One region of the Mesorhizobium sp. M0051 genome, then DNA from elsewhere that is predicted to be linked to it. Evidence: predicted binding sites of a transcription regulator. Region 1 holds the regulator's gene; the other holds the start of a gene.

The links. Region 1 encodes LexA, which represses DNA repair genes until DNA is damaged. Its sites were predicted from a motif close to TGTTCNNNNTGTGTTCNG; they were not measured.
Region 2: a site for LexA is predicted at 10,601-10,618, ahead of NKJ90_RS26475 (ImuA family protein). Genes of this name have one in related genera too.

What each region holds. Positions count from the first base shown of each region.
Region 1 is NZ_JAMYUT010000010.1:105,780-120,703, reverse strand. Features, by position in the region: gene NKJ90_RS12945 (SurA N-terminal domain-containing protein) at 1-1,578, shown strand, start outside; gene trpD (anthranilate phosphoribosyltransferase) at 1,575-2,585, shown strand; gene trpC (indole-3-glycerol phosphate synthase TrpC) at 2,589-3,437, shown strand; gene moaC (cyclic pyranopterin monophosphate synthase MoaC) at 3,504-3,986, shown strand; gene NKJ90_RS12925 (molybdopterin molybdotransferase MoeA) at 3,986-5,191, shown strand; gene NKJ90_RS12920 (hormone-sensitive lipase) at 5,238-6,068, opposite strand; gene NKJ90_RS12915 (AMP-binding protein) at 6,387-8,012, shown strand; gene kynA (tryptophan 2,3-dioxygenase) at 8,009-8,845, shown strand; gene kynU (kynureninase) at 8,926-10,173, shown strand; gene lexA (transcriptional repressor LexA) at 10,616-11,368, shown strand; partial or broken gene NKJ90_RS12895 (ComEC/Rec2 family competence protein) at 11,362-13,826, opposite strand; gene gltX (glutamate--tRNA ligase) at 13,927-14,924, shown strand, end outside.
Region 2 is NZ_JAMYUT010000031.1:15,359-30,282, forward strand. Features, by position in the region: gene NKJ90_RS26430 (DUF2182 domain-containing protein) at 1-268, opposite strand, end outside; gene NKJ90_RS26435 (DUF1326 domain-containing protein) at 278-916, opposite strand; tRNA gene NKJ90_RS26440 (tRNA-Gly) at 1,388-1,462, opposite strand; gene NKJ90_RS26445 (prolyl-tRNA synthetase associated domain-containing protein) at 1,727-2,224, shown strand; gene trxA (thioredoxin) at 2,308-3,309, shown strand; gene NKJ90_RS26455 (LON peptidase substrate-binding domain-containing protein) at 3,403-4,074, shown strand; gene NKJ90_RS26460 (Trm112 family protein) at 4,244-4,492, shown strand; gene NKJ90_RS26465 (error-prone DNA polymerase) at 4,746-8,084, opposite strand; gene NKJ90_RS26470 (DUF6504 family protein) at 8,081-9,559, opposite strand; gene NKJ90_RS26475 (ImuA family protein) at 9,501-10,577, opposite strand; gene NKJ90_RS26480 (metallopeptidase family protein) at 10,760-11,182, shown strand; gene NKJ90_RS26485 (TetR/AcrR family transcriptional regulator) at 11,252-11,899, opposite strand; gene NKJ90_RS26490 (hypothetical protein) at 12,065-12,751, shown strand; gene NKJ90_RS26495 (DUF1737 domain-containing protein) at 12,738-12,944, opposite strand; gene NKJ90_RS26500 (HpcH/HpaI aldolase/citrate lyase family protein) at 12,987-13,862, opposite strand; gene NKJ90_RS26505 (LacI family DNA-binding transcriptional regulator) at 14,187-14,924, shown strand, end outside.

The DNA.
Region 1 (14,924 bases):
AAGCTTGGCCTCGGCCTCTCCAAGGACCGGCTGGCCGAACTGACGCGCGAAGATCCGGCCTTCAAGGGCCCGGGCGGCCAGTTCGACCGCAGAACCTTCGAATATATGCTGCGGCAGATTGGCATGCGGCCGGAGGACTATCTGAAGAACCGTGCCCAGGTGGCGGTTCGCCAGCAGATCGTCGAAGCGGTCTCGGATGGTCTGAAAGCCCCGGACACCTTCTTCAAGGCCGTCGCGCTGTATCGCGGCGAAGACCGCACGATCGACTATCTGACGCTGCCCAAAGCACTGGTCGAGCCGATCGAGGCGCCGTCCGACAGCGTGCTTTCCGCCTATTTCGAGGCGAACAAGAAGAAGTATGCGGCGCCCGAATACCGCAAATTCTCCTATGTCAGGCTTGAACCGGTCGACATCATGGATACGACCGCCGTCACCGACCAACAGGTCAGAGACGATTACAACAAGAACAAGGCGCGCTACACCACGCCGGAAATGCGCACCATCGAGCAGCTTGTGTTCAAGACGCCTGATGCGGCCAAGGCCGCGCTCGATTCGCTTAAGACCGGTGTGACGTTCGACAAGCTCGTCACGGCGGAAGGCAAAACCCCGGCCGACACGCTGCTCGGCACGTTGGCCAAGGACAAGATCGCCGACAAGGCCGTCGCCGATGCGGCCTTCGCGCTCAATACCAATGAAGTCAGCCAAGTCGTGCAAGGCGCCTTTGGTCCGGTGTTGCTGCGCGTCACCGAGATCAAACCCGAGGTGGTGAAGCCACTGGCAGAAGTGTCCGACCAGATCCGCAAGGACCTGGCGCTGGGCGAGGCAAGCCGCATCCTCCTCGACGTGCGTGACAATTACGAAGACACCCGCGCCGCCGGCGGTTCGCTTGCCGATGCCGCCGCCAAGCTGAAGCTGAAGGTCGTCACCATCGATGCCATCGACCGCAGCGGGCTGCGGCCCGACGGAAGCATCGTCAAGGACCTGCCGCAATCGCCAGAGCTGATCAAGGCTGTCTTCGATGCCGAGCCCGGTACGGAGAATGACGCTTTGACCACCGCCGACAACGGCTTTGTCTTTTATGAACTGGCTTCGGTCACGCCGGCTCGGGACCGCACGTTGGACGAGGTTCGTCAGAAAGTCGTCGCCGACTGGACGGCGGCGGAGACAACCAAGCGGTTGGCCGCCAAGGCAGATGAGCTTGAAAAGCGGCTCAAGGCTAGCACCACGCTCGACGTCATCGCGGGCGAACTGAAGTTGGAAAAGCAGACCAAGCGCGGCGTCAAACGTGAGGCCGACGATGTCGATTTCGGCAAGGAGGGCGCCGCGGCGATGTTCGGAGTCGGCGAAGGCGGCACCGGCCTGATCCCCTCGCCTACCGGAGACGGGCAGATCCTGTACAAGGTCGCCGAAGTGTTCGAGCCTGCAGGGGCCGATGCCAGCTCGGTGCCAGACGATGCGCAGAAGTCCTTCACTTCCGGCATGTCTGACGACCTGCTCGACCAGTTGGTGGCGCAGTTGCAGACGCAGTACGACGTTCGCGTCGACCAGGCCGCAGTCGCCCAAGCCTCGACAAGATGAGCGCGCTGAAAACTTATATCGCCAAGGTCGCGACCGGAAGCGCGCTTTCCTTCGAGGAGGCGCGCGAGGCCTTCGACATCATCATGTCGGGTGACGCCACGCCCGGCCAGATAGGCGGCTTCCTGATGGCGCTGCGCGTGCGCGGCGAAACGGTGAGCGAGATTTCCGGCGCCGTCGCCACCATGCGGGCCAAAATGTTGCGCGTCGAAGCGCCTGACGGCGCCATCGATATCGCCGGCACGGGTGGCGACAATTCCCACAGCGTCAACATTTCGACGGCATCGGCCTTTGTCATTGCCGGAAGCGGTGTGCCGGTTGCCAAGCATGGCAATCGCGGCCTGTCGTCGCTGACAGGAGCCGCCGACGTGCTGGTTGCACTCGGCGTCAAGATCGACATACCGCCCGAGTTTATCGGCCGTTGCATCCACGAGGCGGGCGTCGGCTTCATGTTCGCGCCCGCGCACCATCCGGCGATGAAGCATGTCGGCCCGACCCGCGTCGAGCTCGGCACCCGCACCATCTTCAACCTGCTGGGGCCCCTCTCTAATCCGGCCGGCGTCAAGCGGCAGATGGTCGGCGTGTTCCTGCCGGAATGGATCCTGCCGGTAGCCGAGACGCTGAAGGCGCTGGGCGCCGAGCATGTCTGGGTTGCCCATGGCGACGGCTATGACGAGATCACCACCACCGGCGAGACGCAGGTCGCCGAACTGATCGGCGGCGAGATCCGCAGCTTCACGCTAACCCCTGAAGCGGTCGGGTTGGCGCGCCATACCAAGGATGAGTTGCGCGGTGGCGACGCGGACTACAACGCCAAGGCATTGCGCGATATGCTGGGTGGCGCTGCCGGCGCTTATCGCGACACCGTGCTGATCAATGCCGGCGCCGGACTGGTCGTGGCAGGCAAAGTGACGACGCTTGGCGACGGCATCGCGACGGCGGCGCAAGCCATCGACAGCGGCCGGGCGCTGCAAGTGCTCGACAGGCTGGTCGAGATTTCGAACGGATAGAACGTGTCTGACATTCTTCGCAAGATCGAGGCCTACAAGCGCGACGAGATCGCAGCGGCAAAGGCACATGTGCCGCTCGCCGAAATCAAGGCGCGCGCGAAGGATGCCGATGCACCGCGCGGCTTTCTTGCCGCGCTCGAAGCGAAGCGCAAATCCGGCGCTTTTGCGCTGATCGCCGAGATCAAGAAAGCGAGCCCATCCAAGGGCCTGATCCGCGCCGATTTCGACCCGCCAGCGCTGGCACAGGCCTATGCGAAAGGCGGCGCTGCCTGTCTTTCGGTGCTGACCGATGCGCCGTCGTTCCAGGGTGCGCCTGAATTTCTCACCAGGGCGCGAGCCGCCGTCGCCCTGCCCGCGCTGCGCAAGGATTTCCTATTCGACCCGTATCAGGTCTACGAAGCCCGCGCCTGGGGTGCGGACGCCATCCTCATCATCATGGCCAGCGTCGACGACACCCTGGCCAGCGACCTCGAATCCACGGCGTTCGAACTTGGCATGGATGCACTGGTCGAAGTGCATGACGAGGCCGAGACGCAGCGCGCGCTAAAGCTGTCGTCGCGGCTGATCGGCATCAACAACCGCAATCTGCGCACGTTCGAGACTAGCCTCGAGACCTCAGTGCGGCTGGCGACGATGGTGCCGGCGGACCGCTTGCTGGTCAGCGAGAGCGGAATTTTCTCGCATGACGATTGCCTCAGGCTTCGAAAGAGCGACATCGGCACCTTTCTGGTCGGCGAGAGCCTGATGCGGCAACAGGACGTCGTCACGGCGACACGCCTGCTTCTGACGGGCAAGGCGCCAGATGCATCGGCCCGAAAATCGGAATCGATTTTCGGAGAGCACGATGCATAGATTCAAAATGATAGAGCGTACTTTGTGCGTCCGAACGGACGCACGTCGCTCTATGGCGATCTGACGATGACATCAGGCCTCACCCATCTCGGCGCGCAGGGCGAGGCCAACATGGTCGATGTCGGCGACAAGGTGGAGACGACACGTACGGCGATCGCCGAGGGCTTTGTCGCGATGCAGCCCGAGACCCTGAAGACGATTCTCGCCGGCAACGCCAAGAAGGGCGACGTGCTCGGCACCGCGCGTATCGCCGGCATCATGGCGGCGAAGAAGACACATGAACTGATCCCTCTCTGCCATCCGCTGCTTCTGACCAAGGTTTCCGTCGACATCGAGCCGGACCATGCCCTGCCCGGCCTAAAGGTCACGGCACTGGCGCGCGTCACTGGCAAGACGGGCGTCGAGATGGAAGCGCTGACCGCCGCTTCGGTGGCTTGTCTGACGATATATGACATGGCCAAGGCGGTGGACCGCGCCATGGTCATCTCCGGCGTTCGGCTGGTCGAAAAGACCGGCGGCAAGTCGGGCGCGTACAAGGCAGGCGCCTGATGGCGCTGGTTCCAATCGCCGAAGCGCTCGAGCGCCTGCTCGAGGGTGCAGCACCTTTGGCCGGCGAAAACGTTCCCCTGTTCGAGGCGGCGGATCGCGTGCTGGCGGAACCGCTTGTTGCGCTGCGTACCCAGCCGCCCTTCAACGCTTCCGCCATGGATGGCTACGCAGTCCGCGCTATCGATGTGGCGTCGGTGCCGTCGCGACTTTCGGTGATCGGCATGGCGCCGGCCGGACGCGGCTTTGACGGCACCGTCAGCCACGCTCAGGCCGTGCGCATCTTCACGGGTGCGCCGCTGCCCGAAGGCGCCGACACCATTGTCGTCCAGGAAAATGTCAGGGATCTCGGTGGCAGCGACGTCGAAGTGATCGAACCAACCGCCCAAGGGCGAAACATCCGCCGCATCGGCCTCGACTTTTCAAAAGGCGACGTGCTGCTGGAAAAAGGCCGCGTGCTGGATCCGGCGGCGCTGTCGCTGGCGGCTTCGGCAAACCATTCCCGGGTCAGCGTGGTAAAACGGCCGCTGGTCGCCATCATCGCCACCGGCGACGAATTGTTGCCGCCCGGCAGCGAACTTGGGCCGGACCAGATCATCTCATCCAATGCCTATGGCGTTGCCGCGACAGCGCAATCCGTCGGCGCCCACGCGCTCGATCTCGGCATTGCCGCCGACCGCAAGGACGCGATTGCAGCCTTGGTGAAAGAGGCGGTCAGTGCCGGCGCGGATGTCATCGTCACGCTTGGAGGCGCCTCGGTCGGCGATCACGACCTAATCCATGACGTGCTGACCGGCGAAGGCATGACGCTCGGCTTCTGGAAAATCGCCATGCGTCCCGGCAAGCCGCTGATGTTCGGCCGCCTTGGCGACATTAGATGCATCGGCCTACCCGGCAACCCGGTCGCAAGCCTGGTCTGCTCGCAGCTGTTCCTGAAGCCGCTGCTGGCGCGGCTCGGTGGCCGCGACTATCGCCAGGACATTCGTCCGGCGCGATTGGGTGCCGCAATGCCGGCCAATGATCTGCGCCAGGACTATGTGCGGGCGGTGGTCAGGGAAGACAATGGCGCGCTGGTGGCGACGCCGTTCGGCATCCAAGATTCCTCGATGCTGAGAATGCTGGCCGACGCCAACGGGCTGATCGTGCGTGCGCCGTTTGCCCCCGCAGCCGCTGCGGGCGAGGCCTGTAGCGTGCTGATGCTGCGCTGAAGAAGCTCCGGCAAACCTTTAATAGAGTTGTGAAAATTGTGCTCGGCTATTCCGAGATCAAGGCTTGTGTCAGCGGATGCGCCGGATCTGCAAGGCCATCGACAATGTTGTAATGATGACGGTCGGGCTCGACCACGGTGCTGGTGGTGGCGCCGAGGCCGGTCCAGATGTTGGCAAGCAGCGCGTTCTGGCGCAGGAATTCGGCGCGCTCACCACCACCAGCCCAGCAGGTGATGCGGGCGCCGTCCATGGGTCGCAGCAGCGCCGGGCTTTCAGCCAGCGCCTCCCCTTCGTCGATTGCCAGTGCCTTGTTCATCCCGGTGCGCATAAGCGGACGCAGGTCGTGGAGGCCTGAAATCGAAACGACATGGCGTATGCGCCGCGCCACATCGGCCGCCAGAGGCGTTGATATCGTCACCATTCGAGTTGCGAGATGGCCGCCGGCCGAATGTCCCGTCAGCATCAGCGGCCCGTCGATCATTGCCGCTGCCTTGCCGATAGCCGCGCCGATTTCCCCGACTATACCGGCAATGCGTATGTCCGGGCACAGCGTGTAGGACGGCATCGCCACGGCAAAGCCGCTGCTGACCGCGCCATTGGCGAGGTGCGACCACATGTTCTTGTCGGTCTCCAGCCAGTAACCGCCGTGGAGGACTACCACCAACCCCTTGGGCGCGACATTGGGAAGGAAAAGATCGAGCCGATTGCGCGGTCCGTCACCATAGGCGATGTCGAGCCGTGCCCGGCCCTCCATTGAGAGCGCATCACGAAATGCTTGCGCTGGCTCCGCCCACGCAGCCGGCCAGCGGTCACTGCCGGCGATGTTCGCGCCGTTGGCATAGGCATCATCCCAATCGACAATGTGACGTTCGAACATCTGCGCCTCCCCCAAAACGGCATCGCTTGTGAGCTAGCAATGGCCACCGGCACGCCATGCGTCAATGCTTCAAGGCCAAAACATTTTAGGCTTGAAACAAATTTCGACTGGTGCGATCCTGACAAGACGATCAGCCGACGAAATGGGAGGTCTGCTGTGCTGCCCTGACCCCGTAGATGCTCGTCCTTTCCCGGTGGCATAGTCGAGCTGGCACGATTGGCGGTACGAAAACCTCCCGCGAAAGACAGGAACTTCAAATCCACCACACAGGTCAGGCACATCGCGCACTGGCCAGGCAGCAGACGGGATAGCGGCGACATGCTTGGGCCTTCAGCGCATATCGACACGTTCACGCGCGATCACCTGCCGCCTCCGGAGCAGTGGCCGGATTTCCTGCTCGACGGCTTTGATTATCCCGAACGTCTCAATGCCGGCGTCGAACTGACGGACAGGCTGGTCGAGAGGGGCCTCGGTGACCACACCGCGCTGATCGGCAATGGCCGCCGCCGCACCTACAAGGAACTGTCCGACTGGACGAACAGGCTAGCCCACGCGCTGGTCGAGAACTACGGCGTCAAGCCGGGCAACCGGGTGCTGGTCCGCTCCGCCAACAACCCCGCCATGGTCGCCTGCTGGCTGGCCGCCACCAAGGTCGGCGCCGTGGTCGTCAACACCATGCCGATGCTGCGCGCCGGTGAGCTTGCCAAGATCGTCGACAAGGCGGAAATCACCATCGCGTTGTGTGACACCAGGCTGATGGACGAGATGACAGCCTGCGCCAAGGACAGCGCGTTCCTCAAACAGGTCATCGGCTTCGACGGCACCGCCAACCATGATGCTGAACTCGACCGTGCCGCTCTCGATAAGCCGGTGACGTTCACCGCCGTCGACACCGGCCGCGACGATGTCGCGCTGCTCGGCTTCACCTCGGGCACGACTGGCGTGCCGAAGGCGACGATGCATTTCCACCGCGACCTCCTGATCATCGCCGATGCGTACGCACGCGAAATCCTTCGGGTGACACCGGACGATATCTTTGTCGGCTCGCCGCCGCTGGCCTTCACCTTCGGCCTTGGCGGGCTCGCCATCTTCCCGCTCCGCTTCGGTGCGGCAGCGACACTGTTGGAACAGGCGACGCCGCCCAACATGATACACATCATCGAGACCTATAAGGCGACCGTCTCCTTCACCGCGCCGACCGCCTACCGCGCCATGCTGAAGGCCATGGATGAAGGGGCCGATCTGTCATCGCTGCGTGTCGCCGTTTCGGCTGGCGAAACCTTGCCCGCTCCGGTTTTCGAAGAGTGGACGCAAAAGACCGGCAAGCCTATCCTCGACGGCATCGGCGCCACCGAGATGCTGCACATCTTCATCTCCAACCGCTTTGACGACATGAAGCCGGCGTCGACCGGCAAGCCGGTGGGCGGCTACGAGGCGCGCATCGTCGACGAGGAGATGCGCGAGCTGCCGCGCGGCGCGACCGGCAGGCTGGCGGTGCGCGGACCGACCGGCTGCCGCTACATGGCCGATAACAGGCAGAAGGACTACGTCCGCGACGGCTGGAACCTCACCGGCGACACCTTCACGCAGGACGAAGACGGCTTCTTCCATTTCGCCGCGCGCTCCGACGACATGATCGTCAGCGCCGGCTACAACATTGCCGGACCCGAGGTCGAGGCGGCACTCCTGTCGCACCCGGATGTTGCCGAATGCGCGGTGATCGGCACGGAAGATGCCGAACGCGGCCAGATCGTCGAAGCGCACGTCGTGCTGGTGCAGGGCGTAGCGCCGGACGCATTGACGACCAAGCGCCTGCAGGACCACGTCAAGGCAACGATCGCGCCCTATAAATATCCGCGATCGGTGAAATTTATCGCCGCGCTGCCCAAGACCCAGACCGGCAAGATCCAGCGTTTTCGGCTGCGCACGGAGAAGATCAATTGAGCGAACCCTACGATCCGGCGTCCGAAGGCGCACAGATGTCGTTCAAGGAGAGCATGTCCTACAGCGACTATCTGCACCTGGAGAAAGTGCTGGAGGCCCAGACGCCGCTGTCTTCGGCGCATGACGAGATGCTGTTCATCATCCAGCACCAGACCTCCGAACTGTGGATGAAGCTCGCCCTGCACGAGATTGGCGCTGCGATCCGCTCGATCCGCGCCGATCGCCTCGAGCCAAGCTTCAAGATGCTGTCGCGCGTCGCCCGCATTTTCGAACAGCTCAACAACGCCTGGGATGTGCTGCGCACGATGACGCCCAGCGAATATACCGAGTTCCGCGATGCACTCGGCCAGTCCTCGGGTTTCCAGTCCTGGCAGTATCGCGCCATAGAGTTCATGGCCGGCAACCGCAACCTCGCCATGCTGGGCCCTCACAAGCACCGGCCGGACCTCAGCGGCAAGCTGGAGGCGATCCTGGCGGAGCCGTCGCTCTACGACGAAGCGCTGCTGCTTCTGGCGCGCAACGGATTCGACATCGGCACCGATGCCAGGCGCACGGATTGGCGTGAGACGCGAACCGAGAATGAAGAGGTTCTGGTCGCCTGGCAGACCATCTACCGCGACCCGCAGCGCTACTGGATGTTCTACGAACTGGCCGAGAAGCTGGTCGACTTCGAGGACTATTTCCGCCGCTGGCGCTTCAACCACGTCACCACGGTCGAGCGCATCATCGGCCTGAAACGCGGCACCGGCGGCACGTCGGGTGCTTCGTATCTCAAGAAGATGCTCGAGGTCGTGCTGTTTCCGGAGCTGTGGGCAGTCCGTACCCGGCTTTGACACAATCGAAATGAGAACAGGCACATCGAGGGCGCGCTTGCAGCGGAAAACCTTCGCGAACAACCGAGGACTGACTGACCATGAGTGGAATTCCTGATCTCGCTGCAATCGAAGCGATGGATGCCACGGATCCGCTCCGCGCCATGCGCGATCGTTTCATTCTGCCGGAGGGGGTGATCTATCTCGACGGCAATTCGCTTGGGGCAGCGTCGCATGCCGTTTTCGGCGAGCTGCAGCAGGCGGCCACCGAGGAATGGGCCAAGGATCTCATTCGGGCCTGGAATACAGCCGGATGGTTCGAGATGCCGATCGAACTTGGCGACCAGCTCGGACGCTTGATCGGGGCCGCAGCCGGACAGACTGTTGTCTGCGACACGACGTCGATCAACATCTACAAGGTGCTACATGCCGCGATGGAGATGCGGCCCGGCCGATCGGCGATCGTCGCCGAGGCTGACAGTTTTCCCACCGACCTCTACATCGCCGAAGGCGTTGCCTCGACCCGCGATGGGGTCCTTCTGCGCCTCGCGGGCGTCGACGCGCCAACCATCGAAGAGCTGATCGACGAAAGCGTCGCGGTGGTGCTGGTCAACCACGTCAATTACAAATCGGGTGAACTGCGCGACATGGCGGCGCTGACGCGCATAGCTCATGCGGCCGGAGTGCTGATCGTCTGGGATCTATGCCACACCGCTGGCGCTCTGCCAGTCGAGCTCGATCATGCAAAAGCCGATTTCGCTGTCGGCTGCACCTACAAGTACCTCAACGGCGGTCCAGGCGCGCCAGCCTTCATCTATGCCGCGCAACGCCACCACGGCGCGATCAGCCAGCCGCTCAGCGGCTGGTGGGGGCATGCACGGCCCTTTGCCTTCGAACGAGGCTATGTTGCCGGCACCGGTATCCGCCGCTTTCTGTGCGGCACGCAGCCGGTCCTGTCGATGCGGGCGCTCAAAGGTGCGCTCGCAATCTGGAACGACGTCGACGTGGCGGCATTGCGAAAGAAAAGCGTCGCGCTGACCGAACTGTTCATCCAGCTCGTCGAAGCGAAGTGCGGTGCCTATGGCCTCACGCTGGAGAGCACCCGCGACGCGACCAGGCGCGGCAGCCAGGTGTCGTTCGTTCACGATCATGGCTATCAAATCGTGCGGGCGCTGATCGAGCGCGGAGTGATCGGTGACTTCCGCGCGCCGTCAACCATCCGTTTCGGATTTACGCCGCTCTATGTCGGCTACAAGGACGTGTGGCTGGCGGTCGAGGTGCTGGAAGACATTCTGCGAACGGATGCATGGAAGGACCAGCGTTTCGCCGTCAAGGAGGCCGTGACCTGACGCAGTCGTCCCAACTGTTGTCGCATCGTTGCCTCTTGGTCGGATGATGGAGGGACGAATTTCCAGTGCACAAATCCGGTTGCCGCTGCTGGCCAACACTGGCATCAACAAATTAACCAAGGTTGGCATTTTGGCTTCGTTTCGTTCACGGCAGACGAACGCATGGAAGGCTGGAAATGCCCCGTCGCGGATCCATGGGCAGCTCATGCCAAAGCTTGGGCCAACGATGGGCGGCAGCCCATTAACCATAACAATTTCAATGCCGGAAAGCGCCTTGTGACGGCATGCCGTGATCACCCAAGCGCGCTGGCGCGCGCCAAATAATTTCAGCGGCCTTAACAGATTCATTAAACTTTAAACGGTTGCAGAACACAACTGGAACATATAGTGTTTGTTCTGGGTTTGTTTTCTGATTCTGGTTTTAGGTACCCTGGGGGCCGCCATGCTGACACGCAAGCAACACGAACTGCTGATGTTCATTCATGAACGCCTGAAGGAAAGCGGCATTCCGCCATCCTTCGACGAGATGAAGGAGGCGCTCGACCTTGCCTCCAAATCCGGGATTCATCGTTTGATCACGGCACTGGAAGAGCGCGGCTTCATTCGCCGGCTGCCCAACCGGGCGCGCGCGTTGGAAGTGCTGCGGCTGCCGGATTCGATCGCGCCCGGCCTCAACGCGGCGAAAAAGTTCTCGCCTAGCGTCATCCAGGGCAGTCTTGGTCAGGCCAGTCTCGGCCAGGGCGGCCTTGGCCGGCAGATCAAGCCGGCGTCTTCACGGATGCCTTCAGCCGGCAATGACGACGACGTGGTCTCCGCCGTGTCGATCCCTGTGATGGGGCGCATCGCCGCCGGTGTGCCGATCGATGCCATCCAGCACCAGACCCATTCGATCTCGGTGCCGCCGGACATGATCATGGGAGGCGAGCACTATGCGCTGGAGGTCAAGGGCGACTCGATGATCGAGGCCGGCATCTTCGACGGCGACACCGTCATCATCCGCAACGCCGATACGGCGAGCCCTGGCGAGATCATCGTGGCGCTGGTGGATGAAGAGGAAGCGACGCTGAAGCGGTTCCGCCGCAAGGGTGCCTCGATTGCTCTCGAAGCCGCCAATCCGGCCTATGAGACACGGATTTTCGGACCAGACCGGGTCAAGGTGCAGGGCAAGCTTGTCGGCCTGATCCGCCGTTACTGAGGCAGCTGCGGTTTAACGACGGGCTTGTCCGGTCTCTTGAAGGGCGGCAGGCCCCTCGCCTCACGCGAAAACTTGCGTTGCACGTGCCAAGGCCGGTAGGGCCTACCCACCGCAAAGCTGACCGTTGCCGGCGTGGTCGCCGACTGGCGATCGAAGAAGACGGCAGCACTGCCATTGCGAGCCAGTTGCCGTTTGGTGATGACGAGAACCAGCGGGTTGTGACAAGCGTCATAGGCCGTCGCGTCGTTGATGACGATCAGGTCGGCGAAGCCGCAGGCTTTCCAGGTGTCCTTTCGGTCCTCGACATAGGCAATGATAGCTCCGGACGGATGCCTGGCGAGACAAACGCCTGATGTGCAATAGAATGGCGCTCCCGGCGGCATTTCAGCCGCATCCTCGACGTCGAATTGCCCGTCGCCTTCGTCGAACACCTCCGGCGCGATAATGCTTTCGGATGTCAGCGCACGCTTCCAGTTGTCGACGGTGAATTCGTTCGGCCTGGCCCGGCTGACCGCGAGTTCGCCGCCGCCAATCGGCAGCGCCACCAGCCTCGCATCCTCCGAGACCAGCACGTCAGGTACGCGCGTATCCGAGACGGTCAACAGGCCGGCAAGCGCGAAGGGAAGCGCTGCGAGCCGCAACCATGTGGTCGCCATCGTCGCGATGACCAAGGCAATCGTCACCAGCACGACGGATTGCTGCGAAATCAAACCGATTGCGTCGACTGGCGAACGCTCGGAAATCCATCCGGACATCGCGATCATCACCGTCAGGCCTTTGCCCATCAGATAGAGGGCCGGCCAGTCCAACCCGAATGGCATCAGCAGCGCGCTGGCGACAGCCAGGAACATCACGACTGTTACGATAGGCATGATGGCCAGGTTGGCGAACAGGCTGAGCGGCGACACACGCTGAAAATGCCAGATGGCAAACAGCGCCGTGGCGCTGCCGGCGATGATGGAGGTCATGGCAAGGCCGCCTGCCGCCAGCAGGAATTTTCGCGTCAGGAAGCCGGGCAAGGATCGCTTTGGCGGCGGTGGCCTCGCCTTCCCCGCACGATGATCCGCCCAGCCGGCATAGGCACCGACCAGCGCGGCCGTCGCGGCAAACGACATTTGAAAACTCGGGCCGACCACTTCATGCGGCGACACCATGATGACCGCGATCGCCGAGATCGCCAGATTGCGCATCGTCAGTGCTGCCCGATCAAAAAGAACGGCAATCAGCATCACCGCCAGCATGATGAAACTGCGCTCGGCGGCAACGACGACGCCTGAGATGATAAGATAGGCGGCGATCGAGAACAGTGCGGCAGCCGCAGCATACTTCTTGACCGGGCGACGCGCGGAAAAATCCGGAAACAGGGCGAAGGCGCCACGCAGCAAACCCATGATGGTGCCAGCGACCAGCGCCATGTGCAGTCCGGAAATGGAGATGATGTGATAGATGCCGGTACGCCGCATCGCCTCGTTCACGTCATCGGGAATGCCGGCGCGAACGCCGACGATCAGCGCCGCGGCGATCTCGCCTTCGGCGCCACCGACGCTGCCCCTAATGTGATCGGCAATGGCTTCACGGGCTTTTTCGATCCCCGAGGAAAGCCGGGCCGCCAGCGGCATGCTATCGTCCTCGGTGACGACAAGTTTTGGATTGCCGAGAAAGAAACCGCTGCCGCCGATGCCGGCGAAATAGCTGTCGAAGGAGAAGTCGTAGCTGTCCGGCCGCACCGGCCCGGTCGGTGGCAACAGCTTGGCATACCCAGTGATCAGGGAACCGGCGGTCATGTCCGCCGGGATATTGCGTGCCGAAAGCCGCACCCGCTCCGGCGCATAGCGCAGTTTCGGCCTTGCAGTCGATGCCACGTCGATTGTCAGCCGGATGCGACCGCTCTCCATCCGTTCGAGCGAGACGACCCGGCCGGTCACTTGCGTCGAGATTTCCGAGCCCAGCATCTGCGTTCCGGCTCGCCATGTCTCGACCTTCGCGGCGAGCAGGCCGAGTGTACACAAAAGCGCCGCCATGAAGGACATATGGGTTTTCGGCCAGGAACGCGAGACCAGCGCACAGAGCCCCGCCAAGATGACAACTGCGACAGGCTTTGCGAAGTCCGGCTCCGCCACAAGCGAAAAATAGCCGATCGCCCCGCTTGCCAGGCAGACCGGCACCAGCAGGAAGGCCACGCCTCGGTCGAGTTCCAGGCCCGCCGCCATGGCCAGCTATTGCGCAGGCGCGGCGGTGATATCAGGCCAATCTGCCGGCGCAAGCGCACGATCCTGCTGGCTTCGGCAGTTGGAACAGGGGCGGAGACACCGGCTTGCAAAGGCGCCTTGTCGGGTGCCGGCACAAGGGGCGATGGCGGCGGCAATGAAGCTGGCAGTGGCGCTGCAAACAGGGACCGCTCGCTGACGCCAATGACAGCGTCCTCGTCCTGATCCGAGCCCCAGCCTCGTCCAGCCATCGGGTCTGCCCCTTGCGCCCTCGACACCCTATGCTACATGAACGCCGGGCGCGCGAAAGTCCGCGCACCGCACCCGCTTCAGATGGTTTCCGAGAGTTACATGTCCGACAAGGTCGTCACCCGTTTTGCTCCCTCGCCCACCGGCTACCTGCATATAGGCGGCGCGCGCACGGCGCTGTTCAACTGGCTGTATGCAAGGCACACCGGCGGCACGATGCTGCTGCGCATCGAAGATACCGATCGCGAACGCTCCAACGACGCGGCGACGGCTGCCATTCTCGACGGACTTTCCTGGCTCGGCCTGACCTGGGACGGCGAGCCGGTGTCGCAGTTCGAGCGCGCGCCGCGCCACCGCGAGGTGGCCGAGGAACTCGTGCGCCTGGGCAAGGCTTATTATTGCTATGCCACGCCGGCCGAACTGGAGGCGATGCGCGAGGCCGCCAGAGCCAAAGGCCTGCCGCCCCGCTATGATGGCCGCTGGCGCGACCGCGCCCCCTCAGAGGCGCCTGCAGGCGACAAGGGTGCCATCCGCATCAAGGCGCCGACCGAGGGCGAGACGATTGTCCATGACCGTGTCCAGGGCGAGGTACGCTTCCCCAACAAGGATCTCGACGATTTCATCATCCTGCGTTCGGACGGCAATCCGACCTACATGCATGCAGTCGTCGTCGACGATCATGACATGGGCGTCACCCATATCATCCGCGGCGACGATCATCTGACCAACGCCGCGCGCCAGACTGTGATCTACAACGCCATGGGCTGGGCCGTGCCCTCGATGTCGCACATCCCGTTGATCCACGGTGCCGATGGCGCCAAGCTGTCGAAGCGGCATGGCGCGCTCGGCGTCGAAGCCTATCGTGCCATGGGTTATCTGCCGGAGGCATTGCTGAACTACCTGGCGCGCTTGGGCTGGAGCCACGGCGACGACGAGATCATGTCGATCGACGATATGATCTCCTGGTTCGACATCGGTGACGTCAACAAAAGCGCGGCCCGATTCGACTTCGCCAAGCTGGAGGCGATCAACGGCGCGCATATGCGCCGCATGAGCGATGCCGAGCTGTTCGATATCTTCATCGCCACCCTGCCCTATCT
Region 2 (14,924 bases), on a different contig from region 1:
TCACGGTCCATACTGCGAGAAAGGCGGCGACGCCGGCGAGTGACCAGCCGTCGGCCGCAATTCCGGCCATCGCCATGCCGGCCATGCCTTCCATACCCTCTATCCCGCCGCGCACCGCAATGCCCATGGGCATGTCCATGCTGAAGGTCTGGTAGAGGGTGAGCGCCCATGCCGCCGCCGTCAGTACGACGAGCGACGCGAGAAGGCCGAGCGGAATGCCACGCAAATTCCCGAGCCGCCACGTTTTCCTGGGGAACGCGCCGGGCATCGGCACGCCCTAGTTCGGGCCGGACCAGTCGAACGGAATGTGCTTGCTCGAGCGGGCCGTGCCCGTCCAGTCCAGCCCGAAGCCTTTGGTGCTTACCTCGACAGAACGCCCCCAGGTGGCAACCTGGCCTGGGCCGACCTCCGAGCCCGGCGGGTTGATTGTCTGCACCCGCTTGCCGGGCGGTGTCGTAGGACCGGAAAGCGCTTCCGCGCGACCGACGACGAGGCCAGGAATTTCGACTCGCCAGCTGGCGAGGTCGCCTGCCACCTCGAAAGTGATTGGCACAAACTCCATGCCACGCATCTCGCCGACATTGGCGGCAAAGCCCGCCGGCCAGCCGCCGGCGTGGCCGCCGAAGATTACCTGCAGGGCTTCGCGCTGCGACTCATTCGCCTTCTCGTCGAGGTACATGCCCATCACGGCTTTTGCCTCGCCGGCCCATAGATTGCCTTCGAACTCGCCGAGCGCCACCAGCGTCAGGCCGTCGAGCTTCACGTCGCCATACTGACCCTCGCGCACATGCCAGGCGAGCACGCCCTGGCAGTGATTGCCGGTTGGTCGCTGGGCGAACTCGCACGGGCAAGGGATGTCGCAGCTGCAGATGTCGAACCAATCGCCCGCGAGGCGCCATTGAGGCACTGCGTCCATGGCTCTTTCCTCCCGAAATTGAGCGGCAATCATACGTCGAACGTTGGGCGCACGCCAGCAGTTCGTGCGTCGCTCCGTGATTTGCCGCTCAATCCGGAAGCCCGGCTCTTGCGATTGTCTGGCGGTCCTTGCGTCCACGATCGAGACACGCCAGGCGTAAAGACGCCGTTCCAGATCGACACCGGCGCGGCGGAATTCAGCCACTCAGCAGAAGCGGAGCGCGGGCATCCCAGCCGGCGCGGCCCTCGATTCGATGCCTGGAAGTGGGGAAATCCACGGTTCATCCAGCGGCGCGAAATGTATAGAGGCTCTAAGGAGTCCTCATGCTTGCCTTCGGATAGGCTGGTCGCCGGCGATCGGGATCGCAATTGCAAGCCGAATGGGACACGCCCACGCCTGCTCCCCCGGACCCAGACAGCAAAAAGGCCCGGTTACCCGGGCCCTTGATGCTTTTCAAATCTAAAGAAGATTTGGAGCGGGTGAAGCGATTCGAACGCTCGACCCCAACCTTGGCAAGGTTGTGCTCTACCCCTGAGCTACACCCGCTCACACGGCGTCTTGGCCGCAAGCCGGGCCTATATGGCTGAAGAGCGCGGCGATTGCAACAGGGAAATCGCAGGCTTTTTTGTGACACGGCGGGCGACGTCGGCAAAGCCGCCGGCACTGCGCGGCGGGCGTGCGCGTGGCGGGCGGCGGGGGCGCCGCCGCGAGGGGCGGTGCCGCTCACCGTGATGTCGCATGACGGTCTTGTGTCAGCCGCCCCATTGGCCGTAAACGGCATGGGCTGACCAACGGGACGTAGACAAACCGATGCCGAAGACCGAAGCCGACCTGATGGCCTTTCTTGCCGAACTCGGGATCATCACGTCGACGAAACGCCATCCGCCTCTCTACACGGTCGCCGATTCGCAGGCGCTGCGCGGCGAAATCGTCGGCGGGCACACGAAAAATCTGTTCTTGAAGGACAAGAAGGACAATTTCTTCCTGGTCACCGTCGGCGAGGATGCGGTTGTCGACCTGAAGCAGATCCACCAGGTGATCGGCGCCGCCAGCCGCGTCTCCTTCGGCAGGCCGGAGATGCTTATGGATCTGCTTGGCGTCACGCCGGGCGCCGTCACGGTGTTTGGCATCGTCAACGATACCGCAAACAGGGTCAAGCTCGTGCTCGACAAGGATTTGATGGAGCATGCGGTCATCAACGCGCATCCGCTGACCAATGAGGCGACGACGTCGATCGCCGCAGGGGACCTCATCAGATTCGTCGAGGCAACCGGGCACGATGCTGCTATCTTGAAAGTCTCCGCGTGATCGCCACATGGATGGCTTGAAACCGATGGTCTGAAGGATATGGCGCCGGCTGCCAGCCGGCCCGCTACGGAAGGGTTAAAGAGATGAGCGACAACAATCCGTTTGGCGGCCCCTTCGGCGGCAATGGCGGCCAGTACACCACATCGGTGCAGTATGGCGGAACCGCGCCGGCGCCGGCGAAGGTCGCGCTTGGCGACGCGCCCACTGCCCCTGCCAATGTCATCAAGGACACGACGACCGCCGCCTTTGCCGCCGACGTCATCCAGGAATCGCGCCGCCAGCCGGTGCTGGTCGATTTCTGGGCACCCTGGTGCGGGCCCTGCAAGCAACTTACGCCGCAGCTGGAAAAGGCTGTCAAGGCCGCCGGTGGCAAGGTCAAGCTGGTCAAGATGAACATCGACGATCATCCGTCGATCGCCGGCCAGCTCGGCATCCAGTCGATTCCTGCGGTCATCGCCTTCAAGGACGGCCAGCCGGTCGACGGCTTCATGGGCGCCATCCCCGAGAGCCAGATCGCCGAATTCATCACCAAGGTCGGCGGCAAGGGCGATGGCGCGCCGCCGGTGGCCGAGGCGCTGGCCGCGGCTGCGGAAGCGCGCGACGCCGGCGACATGCAGACCGCGGCCGACATCTATGATGCCATCCTGGCGCAGGCGCCGGAGACCGTCGAGGCGATCGGCGGCCTGGGCGAGCTGCTGTTCGAGGCTGGCGACGTGCAAGGCGCCGAGGCACTTTTGGCAACAGCGCCGGAAGCCAAGAAGGATGCGCCGCCGCTGGCCGCCCTGCGTGCCAAGATGGCGGTTGCCGCGCAAGCGGCGGCGCTTGGCAATCCGGCCGAGTTCGAGCGCCGCCTGGCGGAGAATCCCGCGGATCATCAGGCGCGTTTCGATCTGGCCATGATTCAGAACGCCAACGGCGACCGCACCGCGGCGGCCGACAATCTGCTGGCCATCATCAAGGCCGACCGGACCTGGAACGAGGACGGCGCCAGGACGCAATTGCTGCAACTGTTCGAGGCCTGGGGCATGACCGACGAGGCGACGCTGGCGGCGCGGCGCAAATTGTCGGCGCTGCTGTTTTCCTGATCTTGGTGTTGTTTTGCCGCACGGGCTTGGCGTCGGCGATCACCGCGCCAGATTAATGCATGCGCTTCGTGAAGAAGCGATCGGAGGAATGAGGTGCAAGCGGGAAACGCGCATTACCGGCTCGCCAAGCATTTGCCGTCGACGATCCCGATCTTTCCGCTCGAGGGTGCGCTTTTGCTGCCGGGAGGCCGCATGCCGCTTAATATTTTCGAGCCGCGCTACCTGCAGATGGTGGACGAGGCCATCAGCGGCTCGCGGCTCATCGGCGTCATCCAGCCCAGTCTCGATGGTGCGCTGCGTGCCGACGGTGAGCCGGAGCTCTGCAATGTCGGCTGCGCCGGGCGCATCATTGCCTTTTCCGAGACCGGTGACGGCCGCTATCTGGTTTCGCTGCAGGGCGTGTGCCGGTTCCGCATTGCAAGCGAATTGACGGTCAAGACGCCGTTTCGCCAGGCCAAGCTGGCGCCCTTCCTGGCCGATCTCGATGAGGATCAGGCGGCCGACGAGATCGACCGGCCATCGCTGCTCAAGGCATTTCGCGCCTATCTGCAGGCCAACGACCTGGAAGCCGATTGGGAAAGCGTCAGCCGGGCCGAAAACGCCATGCTGGTCAACGCGCTGTCGATGATGGCGCCCTACGGGCCGGCGGAGAAACAGGCGCTGCTCGAAGCAGCCGACCTGAAGACCCGGGCCGAGACGCTGATCGCCATCACCGAAATGGCGCTGGCGCGCGAGAATGAGGACTTTGGCTCGAGCCTGCAGTAGGATGTGCCGATATTCAGGTGAGGCCGGCCTGCAAACGGAGGCTTCCTGCACTTCCGGTGCTCACGTACCCAAAGTACGCTCCGCTCCGGTTCTCGGTATCAGCCGTTTTCGGCTTGCCTGACCTGACTCAACACATCTTAGGCCCGCAACTGGCTGGAAAGAGAATCTTATGGCGGCGGTTGGACGTGACGGGAAGAAGGTCAATGTCGACCCCAAGCTGCTGGAGCTGCTGGCCTGCCCGCTGACCAAGGGGCCGCTGACCTGGGATCCGGAGCGTGGTGAGCTGGTCTCGCGGGTCGCCAAGCTCGCTTATCCGGTGCGTGACGGCATTCCGATCATGCTGCCCTCGGAGGCGCGGACGCTCTCCGTGGAGGATGTGCTCGCCCCGCCGCCGCCGCGCCTGGGTGGGCCGGGCTGAATTCTACCTTCTTGTACCCGCCAATTTGCCGAAGGCTGGCGGGAGAGCGCCCCCTCTGTCCTGCCGGACATCTCCCCCACAAGGAGGGAGATTGGCTGTCGTCCCCGCTTTCGCCAATCTCCAACGTTGAAAGAGAGTCCGGACGGCGAAGCTGCCGATCTCCCCCCTCGTGGGGGAGATGCCCGGCAGGGCAGAGGGGGGCGCGAAGGATCGCCAACGCTTCTTCTGATGACGAAAGCGCGCGGTCGCAGCCCTACTGAAAATTCCGCCCCTTAGGCATGACCTTTTCGGCCTCTTCCGACAGCATCGCGATGTCCTGCCGCATCGGCGCGTTTTGTATCGCGGGTCGACCGTTGCGATCCGGATCCTTCCAGGCGGGGCGTGCCGGTCCAACTTCGCTGACTTTCTCCAGAAGCACGGTTAGCCAAGGCGTCAGGTCCTCGACCTTTTCTGCGACGATGTGGACCACACCCGATTCCGACTGCAATTTCCCGGTGACCCGAATGAACCGCGCGCCCATCACAATCGGCCGGTAGCGGTCGAAGGTTCTTTGCCAGAAAATGATGTTGGCGACGGCCTTGTCGTCTTCGAGCGTCAGGAAGATCGCATTGCCCTTGCCGGGGCGCTGCCGCACCAGCACGAGGCCGGCAACGGAGACACGCCGGCCGTCGCGTACGGAAGGCAGGTTCGCATTGGGCGTGACGCCGGCGCGGTCGAGGCGTTCGCGCAGGAAGGCGACCGGATGCGCCTTCAGCGACAGGCCGAGCGAGCGGTAGTCGTGGATGACATGCTCGCCGAGCGGCATTCTCGGCAGCGTCGTCTCGGGCTCCAGGTCGCGCAGGCGGAGTGCCGGCTGATCGAACAGCGGCAGCCTTTCGGCGGCGCTCTTGCCGTCGAGCGCCCGCACCGCCCACAAGGCTTCACGACGATCGAGGCCAAGCGAACGGAAGGCGTCGGCCTGCGCCAGCTTCTCGATCTCGCCGACATCCAAGCCGGAGCGCAGCCAGACGTCCCTGACGGACACGTAACTGTCGCCGCGCCGGTCGACGAACAGCTCCATGCGCTCCTTGGAAAGGCCTTTGATCTGGCGGAATCCGAGCCGCAGCGCATGATCCGTCTCGATGACGCCGCGCATCTCGGCATGGCGCGCGAGAATGCGGGCCGGATCGAAAGGCGCTTTCTCCAGCGTGCAGTCCCAGACCGAGAAATTGACGTCGACGTCGCGGATGTCGACGCCATGGTCGCGGGCGTCGCGCACCAGCTGGGCCGGCTGGTAAAATCCCATCGGCTGCGAATTCAGGATCGCGGCGCAGAACACGTCGGGATAGAAGGTCTTGAACCAGCAGGAGGCATAGACCAGCAGCGCGAAGGAGGCGGCGTGGCTTTCGGGAAAGCCGTATTCGCCAAAGCCCTCGATCTGCTTGAAGCAGCGCTCGGCGAAGTCCTTGGTGTATCCCTTGTCAACCATGCCGTCGATCATGCGCCGGCGATAATTGCCGATCGTGCCGGTGCGTTTGAAGGTGGCCATGGCGCGGCGCAGTTCATCGGCCTCGCCCGGCCGGAAACCGCCGGCGACTATGGCGATTTTCATCGCCTGTTCCTGGAACAGCGGTACGCCCAGCGTCTTGCCGAGAATCTCCTTCAATTCCGCCTTCTGATACTCGGCCTTCTCCTTGCCCTGTCGGCGGCGCAAATAGGGGTGGACCATGTCGCCCTGGATCGGCCCGGGCCGCACGATCGCCACCTCGATGACGAGATCATAGAATTCGCGCGGTCTGAGGCGCGGCAGCATCGACATCTGGGCACGGGATTCAATCTGGAAGACGCCGAGCGTGTCGGCGCGGCAGATCATGTCGTAGACATTCCTGTCCTCGGGCGGCAGCGTGGCCAGCACATAGGGCCGGCCATATTTATCCCGTGCATTGGGATAGTGCTCCTCCAGCAAGGTGAAGGCGCGCTTCAGGCAGGTCAGCATGCCGAGCGCCAGCACGTCCACTTTCAGGATCTTCACCGCGTCGAGATCGTCCTTGTCCCATTCGACCATCTTGCGCTCGTCCATCGCCGTCTTGACGATGGGCACGATCTCGTCGAGCCGGTCCCTGGTGATGACGAAGCCGCCGACATGCTGCGACAAATGGCGGGGAAATCCCATGATCTCGTTGGCGCGTTCCAACACATGCCGCGACACCGGATCGGCGCGATCGAGCCCGCCGGCGCGGGCTTCCTTTTCGCCGAGTTCCGAGGTCGACCAGCCCCAGATCGAGCCGGACAGGGACGCCCTGACATCCTCCGACAGGCCCATCGCCTTGGACACTTCGCGCAGCGCCGAACGGCCGCGGTAGCTGATGACGGCGGCGGCCAATGCCGTGCGCTTGGTGCTATACTTCGTATAGATGTACTGCATGACCTCTTCGCGTCGCTCATGCTCGAAATCGACGTCGATATCCGGCGGCTCGTTCCTCTCCTCGGAGATGAAGCGCTCGAAAAGCGTGTCGATCCTGTCCGGCCCGACTTCTGTGATGCCGATGCAGAAGCAGACGATCGAATTGGCGGCCGAGCCGCGTCCCTGGCAGAGAATGTCCTGGCTGCGGGCAAACTTGACGATGTCGTAGACGGTCAGGAAATAGCGGGCGTAGTTGAGGCGCTCGATCAGAGCGAGTTCTTCCGCGATGCGCTTGGTCACCGAAGCGGGCACACCTGCAGGATAACGCTCGGCAGCCCCCTCCCGCGCCAGCCGTTCCAGCTCGGCCTGCGGCCCGAGACCCGATTCCGTCGGTTCGTCGGGGTAGTTGTACTGGAGATCGCTCAGCGAAAAAGTCAGCTCCTGCGCAAAGCGCAAGGTTTCGGCCAGTGCCTGCGGATGCCTGCGGAACAGGCGCGCCATCTCCATTGGCGGCTTCAGGTGGCGTTCGGCATTGGCGGCCAGTTGCAGCCCGACCTCGGAGACGGGTGTGTTGAGGCGGATCGCGGTCAGCACGTCCTGCAGCGGGCGCCGTTCGGCCGTGTGGTAGAGAACGTCGTTGGTCGCCATCAGCGGGATGCCGGCGCTCTCGGCAAACGCCGCTGCCTGCTCGATCCGGAAACGGTCATTGCCGGCATAGTCGGGCGAAACGCCAAGCCGCAGGTTCCGGCCGAAACGATGCTTGAGATCACGAAGCAAGGCGAGACGGTCTTGCGCCCCCGCCGTCAGATCGGGCAGGACCGCCAGCGACATCAGATCGCCCCATTCGAGCAGGTCGCTGCGCTGGAGAAGGGTGGCGCCCTTTTCGTTTTCATCGCGCAGGTTGGCTTGGGTGAGCATGCGGCAGAGATGACCCCAGCCCTTGCGGTCCCTGGGATAGGCGAGAATATCCGGCGTGCCGTCGCCAAAAACCAGCCGGCAGCCGGGGTGGTAGGAAAGCTTTTCCACTTTGGCCTGCTGCCAGGCGCGCACCACGCCAGCCACCGTGTTGCGGTCGGCAAGCCCGATCGCGGAAAAGCCCAAAAGCTTGGCGGCGACCACCAGTTCCTCCGGCTTGGAAGCGCCGCGCAGGAAGGAGAAATTCGACTGGATGCCGAACTCGGCATAGGGAATGACGGTCAGCGCGTTCATGCGAAGACACCATGCAGGAACCAGCGCGGCGGGACCTGCGAAGCGCCGCCGTAAAGGCCTTGCCGGTAGAGCCAGTAGCGGCGGCCGTCGGCATCCTCGATGCGGAAATAGTCGCGTGTCGATGCCGCTTCGTCGCCTGGCGTCTCGCGCCACCATTCCGCGGCGATGCGCTCCGGCCCCTCGGCCCGCGTCACCCGGTAGAGCGCGCGCCGCCAGCGGAAGTTCAGCGGCGGTCCCTCCGGCATTTCGGTGGCCGGCACATCGATGGGTTCGGGCGAGCGGAACAGCCGGATCGGCCGTTCCGGCGGGAAGATGGTTTTCGGCGCCTGCAGCCTGTCCGGCCTCTTCGGCGGCGTGGTCCGGCGCGGCGCTTCGGTGAAGGGGATCGTGGCGACGGCGCGCTCCGGCAGATGGCTTTCGACGGCAACCGGCTGCAGGACCGCGCCATCGCCGAGCCGGGCGCGGATGCGGTCGGCAAACAGCGCGATATCGGCGCCGTCGTCGATCACCTCGCCGGCAAGGTCGGCCTGCTGCATGTCGAAAGCGGCTGATGTCAGCACCGAAAGCCGCACCAGATCGAAGCCATAGCCGGCATCGATATCCTGTTCGAGCGCCGCCAGCCGCTCGTGGAACAATTTCTGGATCAGCCGGGGCTCGCGCATCGGCCGCGAGGTGCCGATGGCGATGCGGCTGACGGCGCCGTCGACGCGAAAGAGCAGCAGCGCCAGCGCCCTGGCGCCCTCGCCGCGGCGCTCGAGGTCGGTCTTCAAGGTCGTCGCCAGCATGCCCACCAGACGTTCGATGTCCTCGGTCAGGGTGACGGGCTCGGCGAGATGGCGTTCGACCGAAAGCGGCGCGACGGGAAGGCGCGGCGACACCGCCTCGTCGAGACGGCCAAGCGCCTGGTCGAGGCGCAAAAGCAGCAAGGCGCCGAAGCGGCGGGCGAGCGGCGCGCGCGGTGCCGCCATGACGGCGCCCGCCGTGCGCAGGCCAACGCTTTCCAGGCTGGCGCGGGTCGCCGGCTCGATGCGCAGCGCGGCCAGCGGCAGGGGTGCGAGCAGCGCTTCCTCCTCGCCGCCATCGACGATGCGGTCACCGGCAAACCGTGCCGCCGCCCAGGCCGCCCCCGGTGTCGCGGCAAGCCCGGCGCGAACGTCAAACCCCTGATGGAAGAAGCGCGACAGGATGTCGTCCAGCATGGCGCGTTCGCCGCCGAACAGATGGGTGCAGCCGGTGACGTCGAGAAACAGGCCGTCCGCCCCGTCCAGCGCCACCAGCGGGGTGTAGCGGTCGCACCAGTCGGCAAGGCCTTCGAGCAGGCGGCGGTCGGCCTCCGGATCGGCCTCGACGATGTCGATCGACGGATGCATGGCGCGCGCATCGGCAATGCCCATGTCGCGCTTCAGGTGCAGCGCCTCAGCCCGCTCGTCGAGGGCCGAGATGCGTTGCGCGTTGCGGTCGCGATGGCTGATCACGAGCGGTGGGCGAGATGGCGGCAGGTGATCCGACGGCCGGGAACGCCAGGACCGCCCCAGACGCTGACGCAGGATCCGTTCCACTGCCAGATAGGGAAACCAGAGGGACAGGATTCTTTGCCCGGCCTCTCTCTTCGCCCCTTCTATCGTCGCCCGCTCTTTCGTCGCCCGCTTTTTCGTCGAATGCGCGTTCATCGGGGTTCCACTCCAGTGTGAATTGTCCAGGCAGGGCCGTGCGGCTCTTGCCGATGGTGAGGGTGAAGGCCGGGTGGCCGATCGAGCCGGCGAGCGGCCCGGCAATGGTGTCACGCGGCGTTGCCGGCGCCGCCGCGACGATGAGGCGGATGGGGGCCGCCGTCGGTTCGGGCTCTGCCGCCTGCCGCAGCAGGAACACCGGCCGGCCGGCACCTTGCGCCCGCGCATGCAGCCGGCGCGTCGCGGTCAGGTCCAGCCGCTGCGGATTGCCGCGAATTTCGAGGATGACGGCGGCGAGCGCCGTCATCCGGGCCGCCTCCTCGGCGACCCACAGCGCATCGACGAGTTTTGGCGCCTCGGAAAACAGCAATTGTTCCGGCTCGATGCCGAACGAGGCGTGAAGCCCCCTGGCATAGGGAAAGCCCGCCTCGCGGAAAATTTCCGATGTGCCGATCCACAGCACCGGCAGCCCTTGCGCCTGCTTGAGGATCAGGCTGGTGAGCGACAGGGCGAAGCCGGCGACGGCCCCGGCATCGCGGGTTTGCGTGCCATGGATTTCGCTCAGGGCTGCCTTCGGCAGGCCGCCACTCAGGGCAGCATCGAGACGCTCGACACCGGTGGGCAGGTACGCATCGGGCAAAGCCGCGGCAATGCCGCGCCGGACGATTGTGAGGTCGGTATTGGATGCGACATCCGTGTTGACGTCAGCATCAAGGGTCGCTGCGGCCGGCGCCTGCAGGCGCTCGGGCAGCGTTCCCTCGATTTTCGCGATCTGGCGGCGCAGGGCAAAAACAGTTTCCCGCGCCACGGCGGTCATCGCCATGACGGTCAGCTTCCACTCACAATTGTTCCTGTTATGTTCCCTATAGATTCCAGAGGGTGCCGGAAGAGTCAAGCGGAGTCATGGGGAATTTATTCCTCTCCACCTGATGGTGCAGGCGCATCAGCCCGTTCATTTGCCGATTCCGGTGCGAAAGCCTATATGCCCGGATCAAAGGACAAAGCATGGCCCGCATCTACAAGACCCGCACCTGGCACGACGAACTCTCGCCCTCCATGGACGAAATGGAGTTCCTCGCGCTGGAGGCCTATGCCCATCTGCCGGAGGATTTTCGCAAGCTGACCGGCGAGATCGTCATCCAGATCGCCGAGTTCCCGACCGACGAGATCATGGACGATCTGTCGCTGGAAACGCCCTTCGACCTGCTCGGCCTGTTCGAAGGACGCGGCATCGCCGAGCGCTGGAATCCGCAGACCGGCGAAGGCCCGAACCGCATCACGCTCTACCGCCGCGCCATCCTCGACTACTGGTCCGAGAACGAAGAGACGCTGGGCGACATCGTCACCCACGTGCTGATTCACGAGATCGGCCATCATTTTGGACTGTCCGATGACGACATGGAGAAGATCGAAGAGGCGGCCGAGTAACTGGTTCCTAGCCGCGTGAAATGTCCACTCCACTCAAGTCGATCCAGAACTCAGCGGCGGCAAAGGCTTCTAAGATTTCGCTTCAGAGAGGTTGGTCATCCGGCTGATGAAAAGATGCAGCGCCTTCCGCAGGGCGAGCGATGGCGGCTCGGACGGATGCCACTGCGAAAAATGACCATCAACCACCATTCGTGCCAAGCCATAGACAAATGCACGAGCGGCAAGAACCAGATGATCGAAGTCTGCGTTCGCAGCCAGCTTACCCTGTTGTTGTGCTTGGGTCAGCAGGTCGATCATCTTCCGGCGAATGGCCTCATTCTGTCCGCGAAGACTGTCCGACCCGTCGAAATCAATCAGCGTTCGGGAACTGATGACCTGGAAATGCGTGGGATTGGCGATCGCCCATTCCAGATAGCCTTGTCCGATTGCTTCGAAGGCCACGATGGGATCTGCGCTGTCGACTTCTGAAAGTGCATCGGCCACGGCCTCTGTCAGCCGGCTCATGGCCAGTTCGGCTACCGCGGTCAGCAGCGCTGTTTTCGATTGAAAATGCCGGAAGGGCGCGCCGGGGGAAACGCCGGCCCGCTTTGCGGCTTCGCGCACGCTCACATTGTCGGGGCCGCCTTCCTCGACAAGTTGAATTGCAGCATCGATCAGCGCGTCCCGCAAATTGCCATGGTGGTAGCTGGTGCGGCGAGGCGTCTTGGCTTTTGCCATCTCTTTTCCTTCGTTCCGTAGAGCTACTTCACGCGTCGTAGCACGATCCGCGATTAATGTAATCGGCGTTTACAACGCAGGCAAGAGCATGTAATCAGTGATTACAAATGGGATCGGAACAGGCCTGCGGTCTTCGCGGCTGCCGTTTTCCCTGAGGAGACGAACATGCTCGCCAGAACCGCCGAACCTCGCCGTCCGCAATCGCTCATTGCGCTTCAGAGGCCAGCCGAAGAACCCGAGCACGAGGAGAATTCCGCGACTGTCCAGTCGAGGGCGGCTGCGCCCAGCGCCAAGCTTTATCGGCTTGCCTCCGTCGCCGGGGTGGGAAGCGCGCTTATTCTTCTGGTCAACGCGGCCAAACGCAGCGCGCTCATCGCGACCACCGATCTGACGCAACTTCTCGCGCCAGTCGCCGAGATATTGGCGCTTGGTCTTGTCGTAGGCCTGTTTCTTGCGTTTGGCCGGCGCGCGGGCCTGTTCGGTACCATCGCGTTCGTTATCAACTTCGTTGCATTGGCAAGTTTGGTAGGTGTGGAAGTGGTGATCAATCTCGTATTTTCGAAACTTTCTCTGGCGACCATCATCGAGCTGCGCGCCGGTCCTCTCGGACTGGCTCTGGTCGTCAGTTCAGTTCTTTTTCTGCTCGGGACGCTCGCGTTTGTAACCTCTCTTGTCGTTGCAAGAGGCGTGCCGCGCATTCCACTCGCCCTCTATATCATTGGCGCGGTGCCTATCGCGCTCCGGGCGTTGGTGCCGGAGTTGGCGCTTGACCTGGGCTTGATGACGCTTGCGGCAGCGATCGCCTGGCTGGCCGGGTGGCTGTGGATGCGAGCGCCGATTACCAGTCGCTGAGCTTGGTGTCCGGCCCGTATTCCTGCCCGTCGATATCCTTGACCACTGCCTGGCCGCAGCACATCGTCTTGGCTTTCTTGTCGTAGGCATAGGTCGGCGAGCCGAACAGGTGCCAGCCCTTGTTCAGGGCGGCCGTCACCTTGTGGCAGAAGCTGGCATCGTCCGGGCCAGTCAGAAAGCGGTAGAGCTTCATTTTTCAGTCCTGTCGTGAGTACCACGGCCCGCAAGCCCGATATCATGCGCCGGTGGCGGCCGCCTTTGCCAGCAGTTTTTCGGCCTGCGCCAGGTGCAGCCGCTCGACCATCTTGCCGTTCAGCGCAATCACGCTTTTGCCGGCATTCTCGGCAAGGGCGAAGGTATCTTTGATCAGGCGCGCCTCCGCCACCGCTTCCTTGGACGGCGCGAAGGCGCGGTTCGCGGCTTCGATCTGGGCCGGATGGATGATGCTCTTGCCGTCGAATCCCATGGCCGCCGACTCCGTGCACTCACGGGCAAAAGCGTCGAGATCGCGAAAATCGTTGGAAACGCCGTCGATCATGTCGATGCCGCCGGCCCGCGCGGCCAGCACCATATGCATCAGCCATGGCACGAGGTAGCGCCGGTCCGGCGTCGCCAGCACGCCGGTGTCCTTGACCAGATCGTTCGTTCCGGCAACGAAACAAGCCAGCCGAGCGGCGGGATCGCGGCCAAGTTCGGCAATGGTGCCGATGTTGAGCATGGCCTTGGGCGTTTCGATCATGGCCCATAGTTTCACGCTGTCGGGGGCGAAGTTGTCATCGAGCACATCGCCGGCCTCGAGCAGGTCGCGCGGCGTATCGACCTTGGGCAGCAGAATGCCGTCGGGCTCGCAGCTTGCGGCGGCCAGCAGGTCGTCGGCGCCCCACTCGCTGGCCACCGCATTGATGCGCACGATCATCTCGCAACGCCTGTCGGCATGGCCGGCGAAAATCGCGGCCAATTTCCCGCGAGCGGCGATCTTGTCGGCTGGAGCGACTGCGTCCTCCAGGTCGATGATGATGGCGTCGCAGGACAGCTGCGCGATCTTGGCCAGCGCCCTGTCGTTGGAGGCCGGGATATAAAGCACCGAGCGGCGCGGGCGGTAGGTTTCCATGGGGGTCCGAGCTCCAGCGGCATCGCCGGTAGGTCTGCTTTCAGGAAGCCGCGAGCCGGTCTGGCCGAGATTGTGGCGCAAAGCTGTGCCTAAGGCGAGTGGAAAGGGCAGTCTGGAATATTGGGAGGGAAATCTCCAGAGACCGAAACCCAAGGCGGACACGACCTGGTTGTTGCCAGCTCTCGGTGATATCGATAACATATCGAAGTCGATCCGATTCTGAGAGGTGGTGATGAACGCGGCCGGACGCCAGACAAACCCCGTGACTGAGTGTCTGGCGCTTACCTCTGTCAGGCCGGCGTGGCCGGCCGGTAGAGAGCGCTGATGGCCAAGGCAGCCTCATCGAAACCGAGCGAGAGCTACGCTCCGACGATGGTCGACGTGGCGCTGCGGGCGGGTGTGTCGACCATGACGGTTTCGCGGGCCCTGAAGGAAGGCGGTCGCGTTTCCAAGGCGACGCGGGAAAAGATCATGGTCGCGGTCAACGACCTCGGCTATGTGCTTGACCAGTCGGCCGGCAGCCTTTCCTCGCGCAAGACTGGATTTGTTGCCGCGATGGTTCCGTCACTCAACAACTCCAACTTCGCCGACACGGCGCGCGGCATTACGGATGAACTGGAGAGCACGGGGCTCCAGCTTCTGCTCGGCTACACCGACTATACGGTCGAGAAGGAGGAAAAGCTGATCGAAGCGATGCTCCGCCGACGGCCGGAAGGCATCATCCTGACCGGCGGCGCTCACACGGATCGCGCCCGCCGCCTTTTGAAAAGCGCCGGCATTCCAGTAGTCGAAACCTGGGAGTTGCCGGTAAAGCCGATCGATCAAGTGGTTGGTTTCTCCAACGAGGAGGCGATGGGGCTTCTCGTCAAGACGCTCGCCAGGAAGGGTTACCGAAAATTCGGTTACATCGGTGGCACGACCTCGCGCGACACGCGCGGCAGCCAGCGGCGCGAAGGCTTTGTCAGAGCCATTGAGGAGCTCGGCCTGCCGACCGGGCGCCTCGTTTCCTTTGGCGTGCCGCCGATATCCATCGAGCAGGGCGGCCAGGCCGTCGTCAGCATG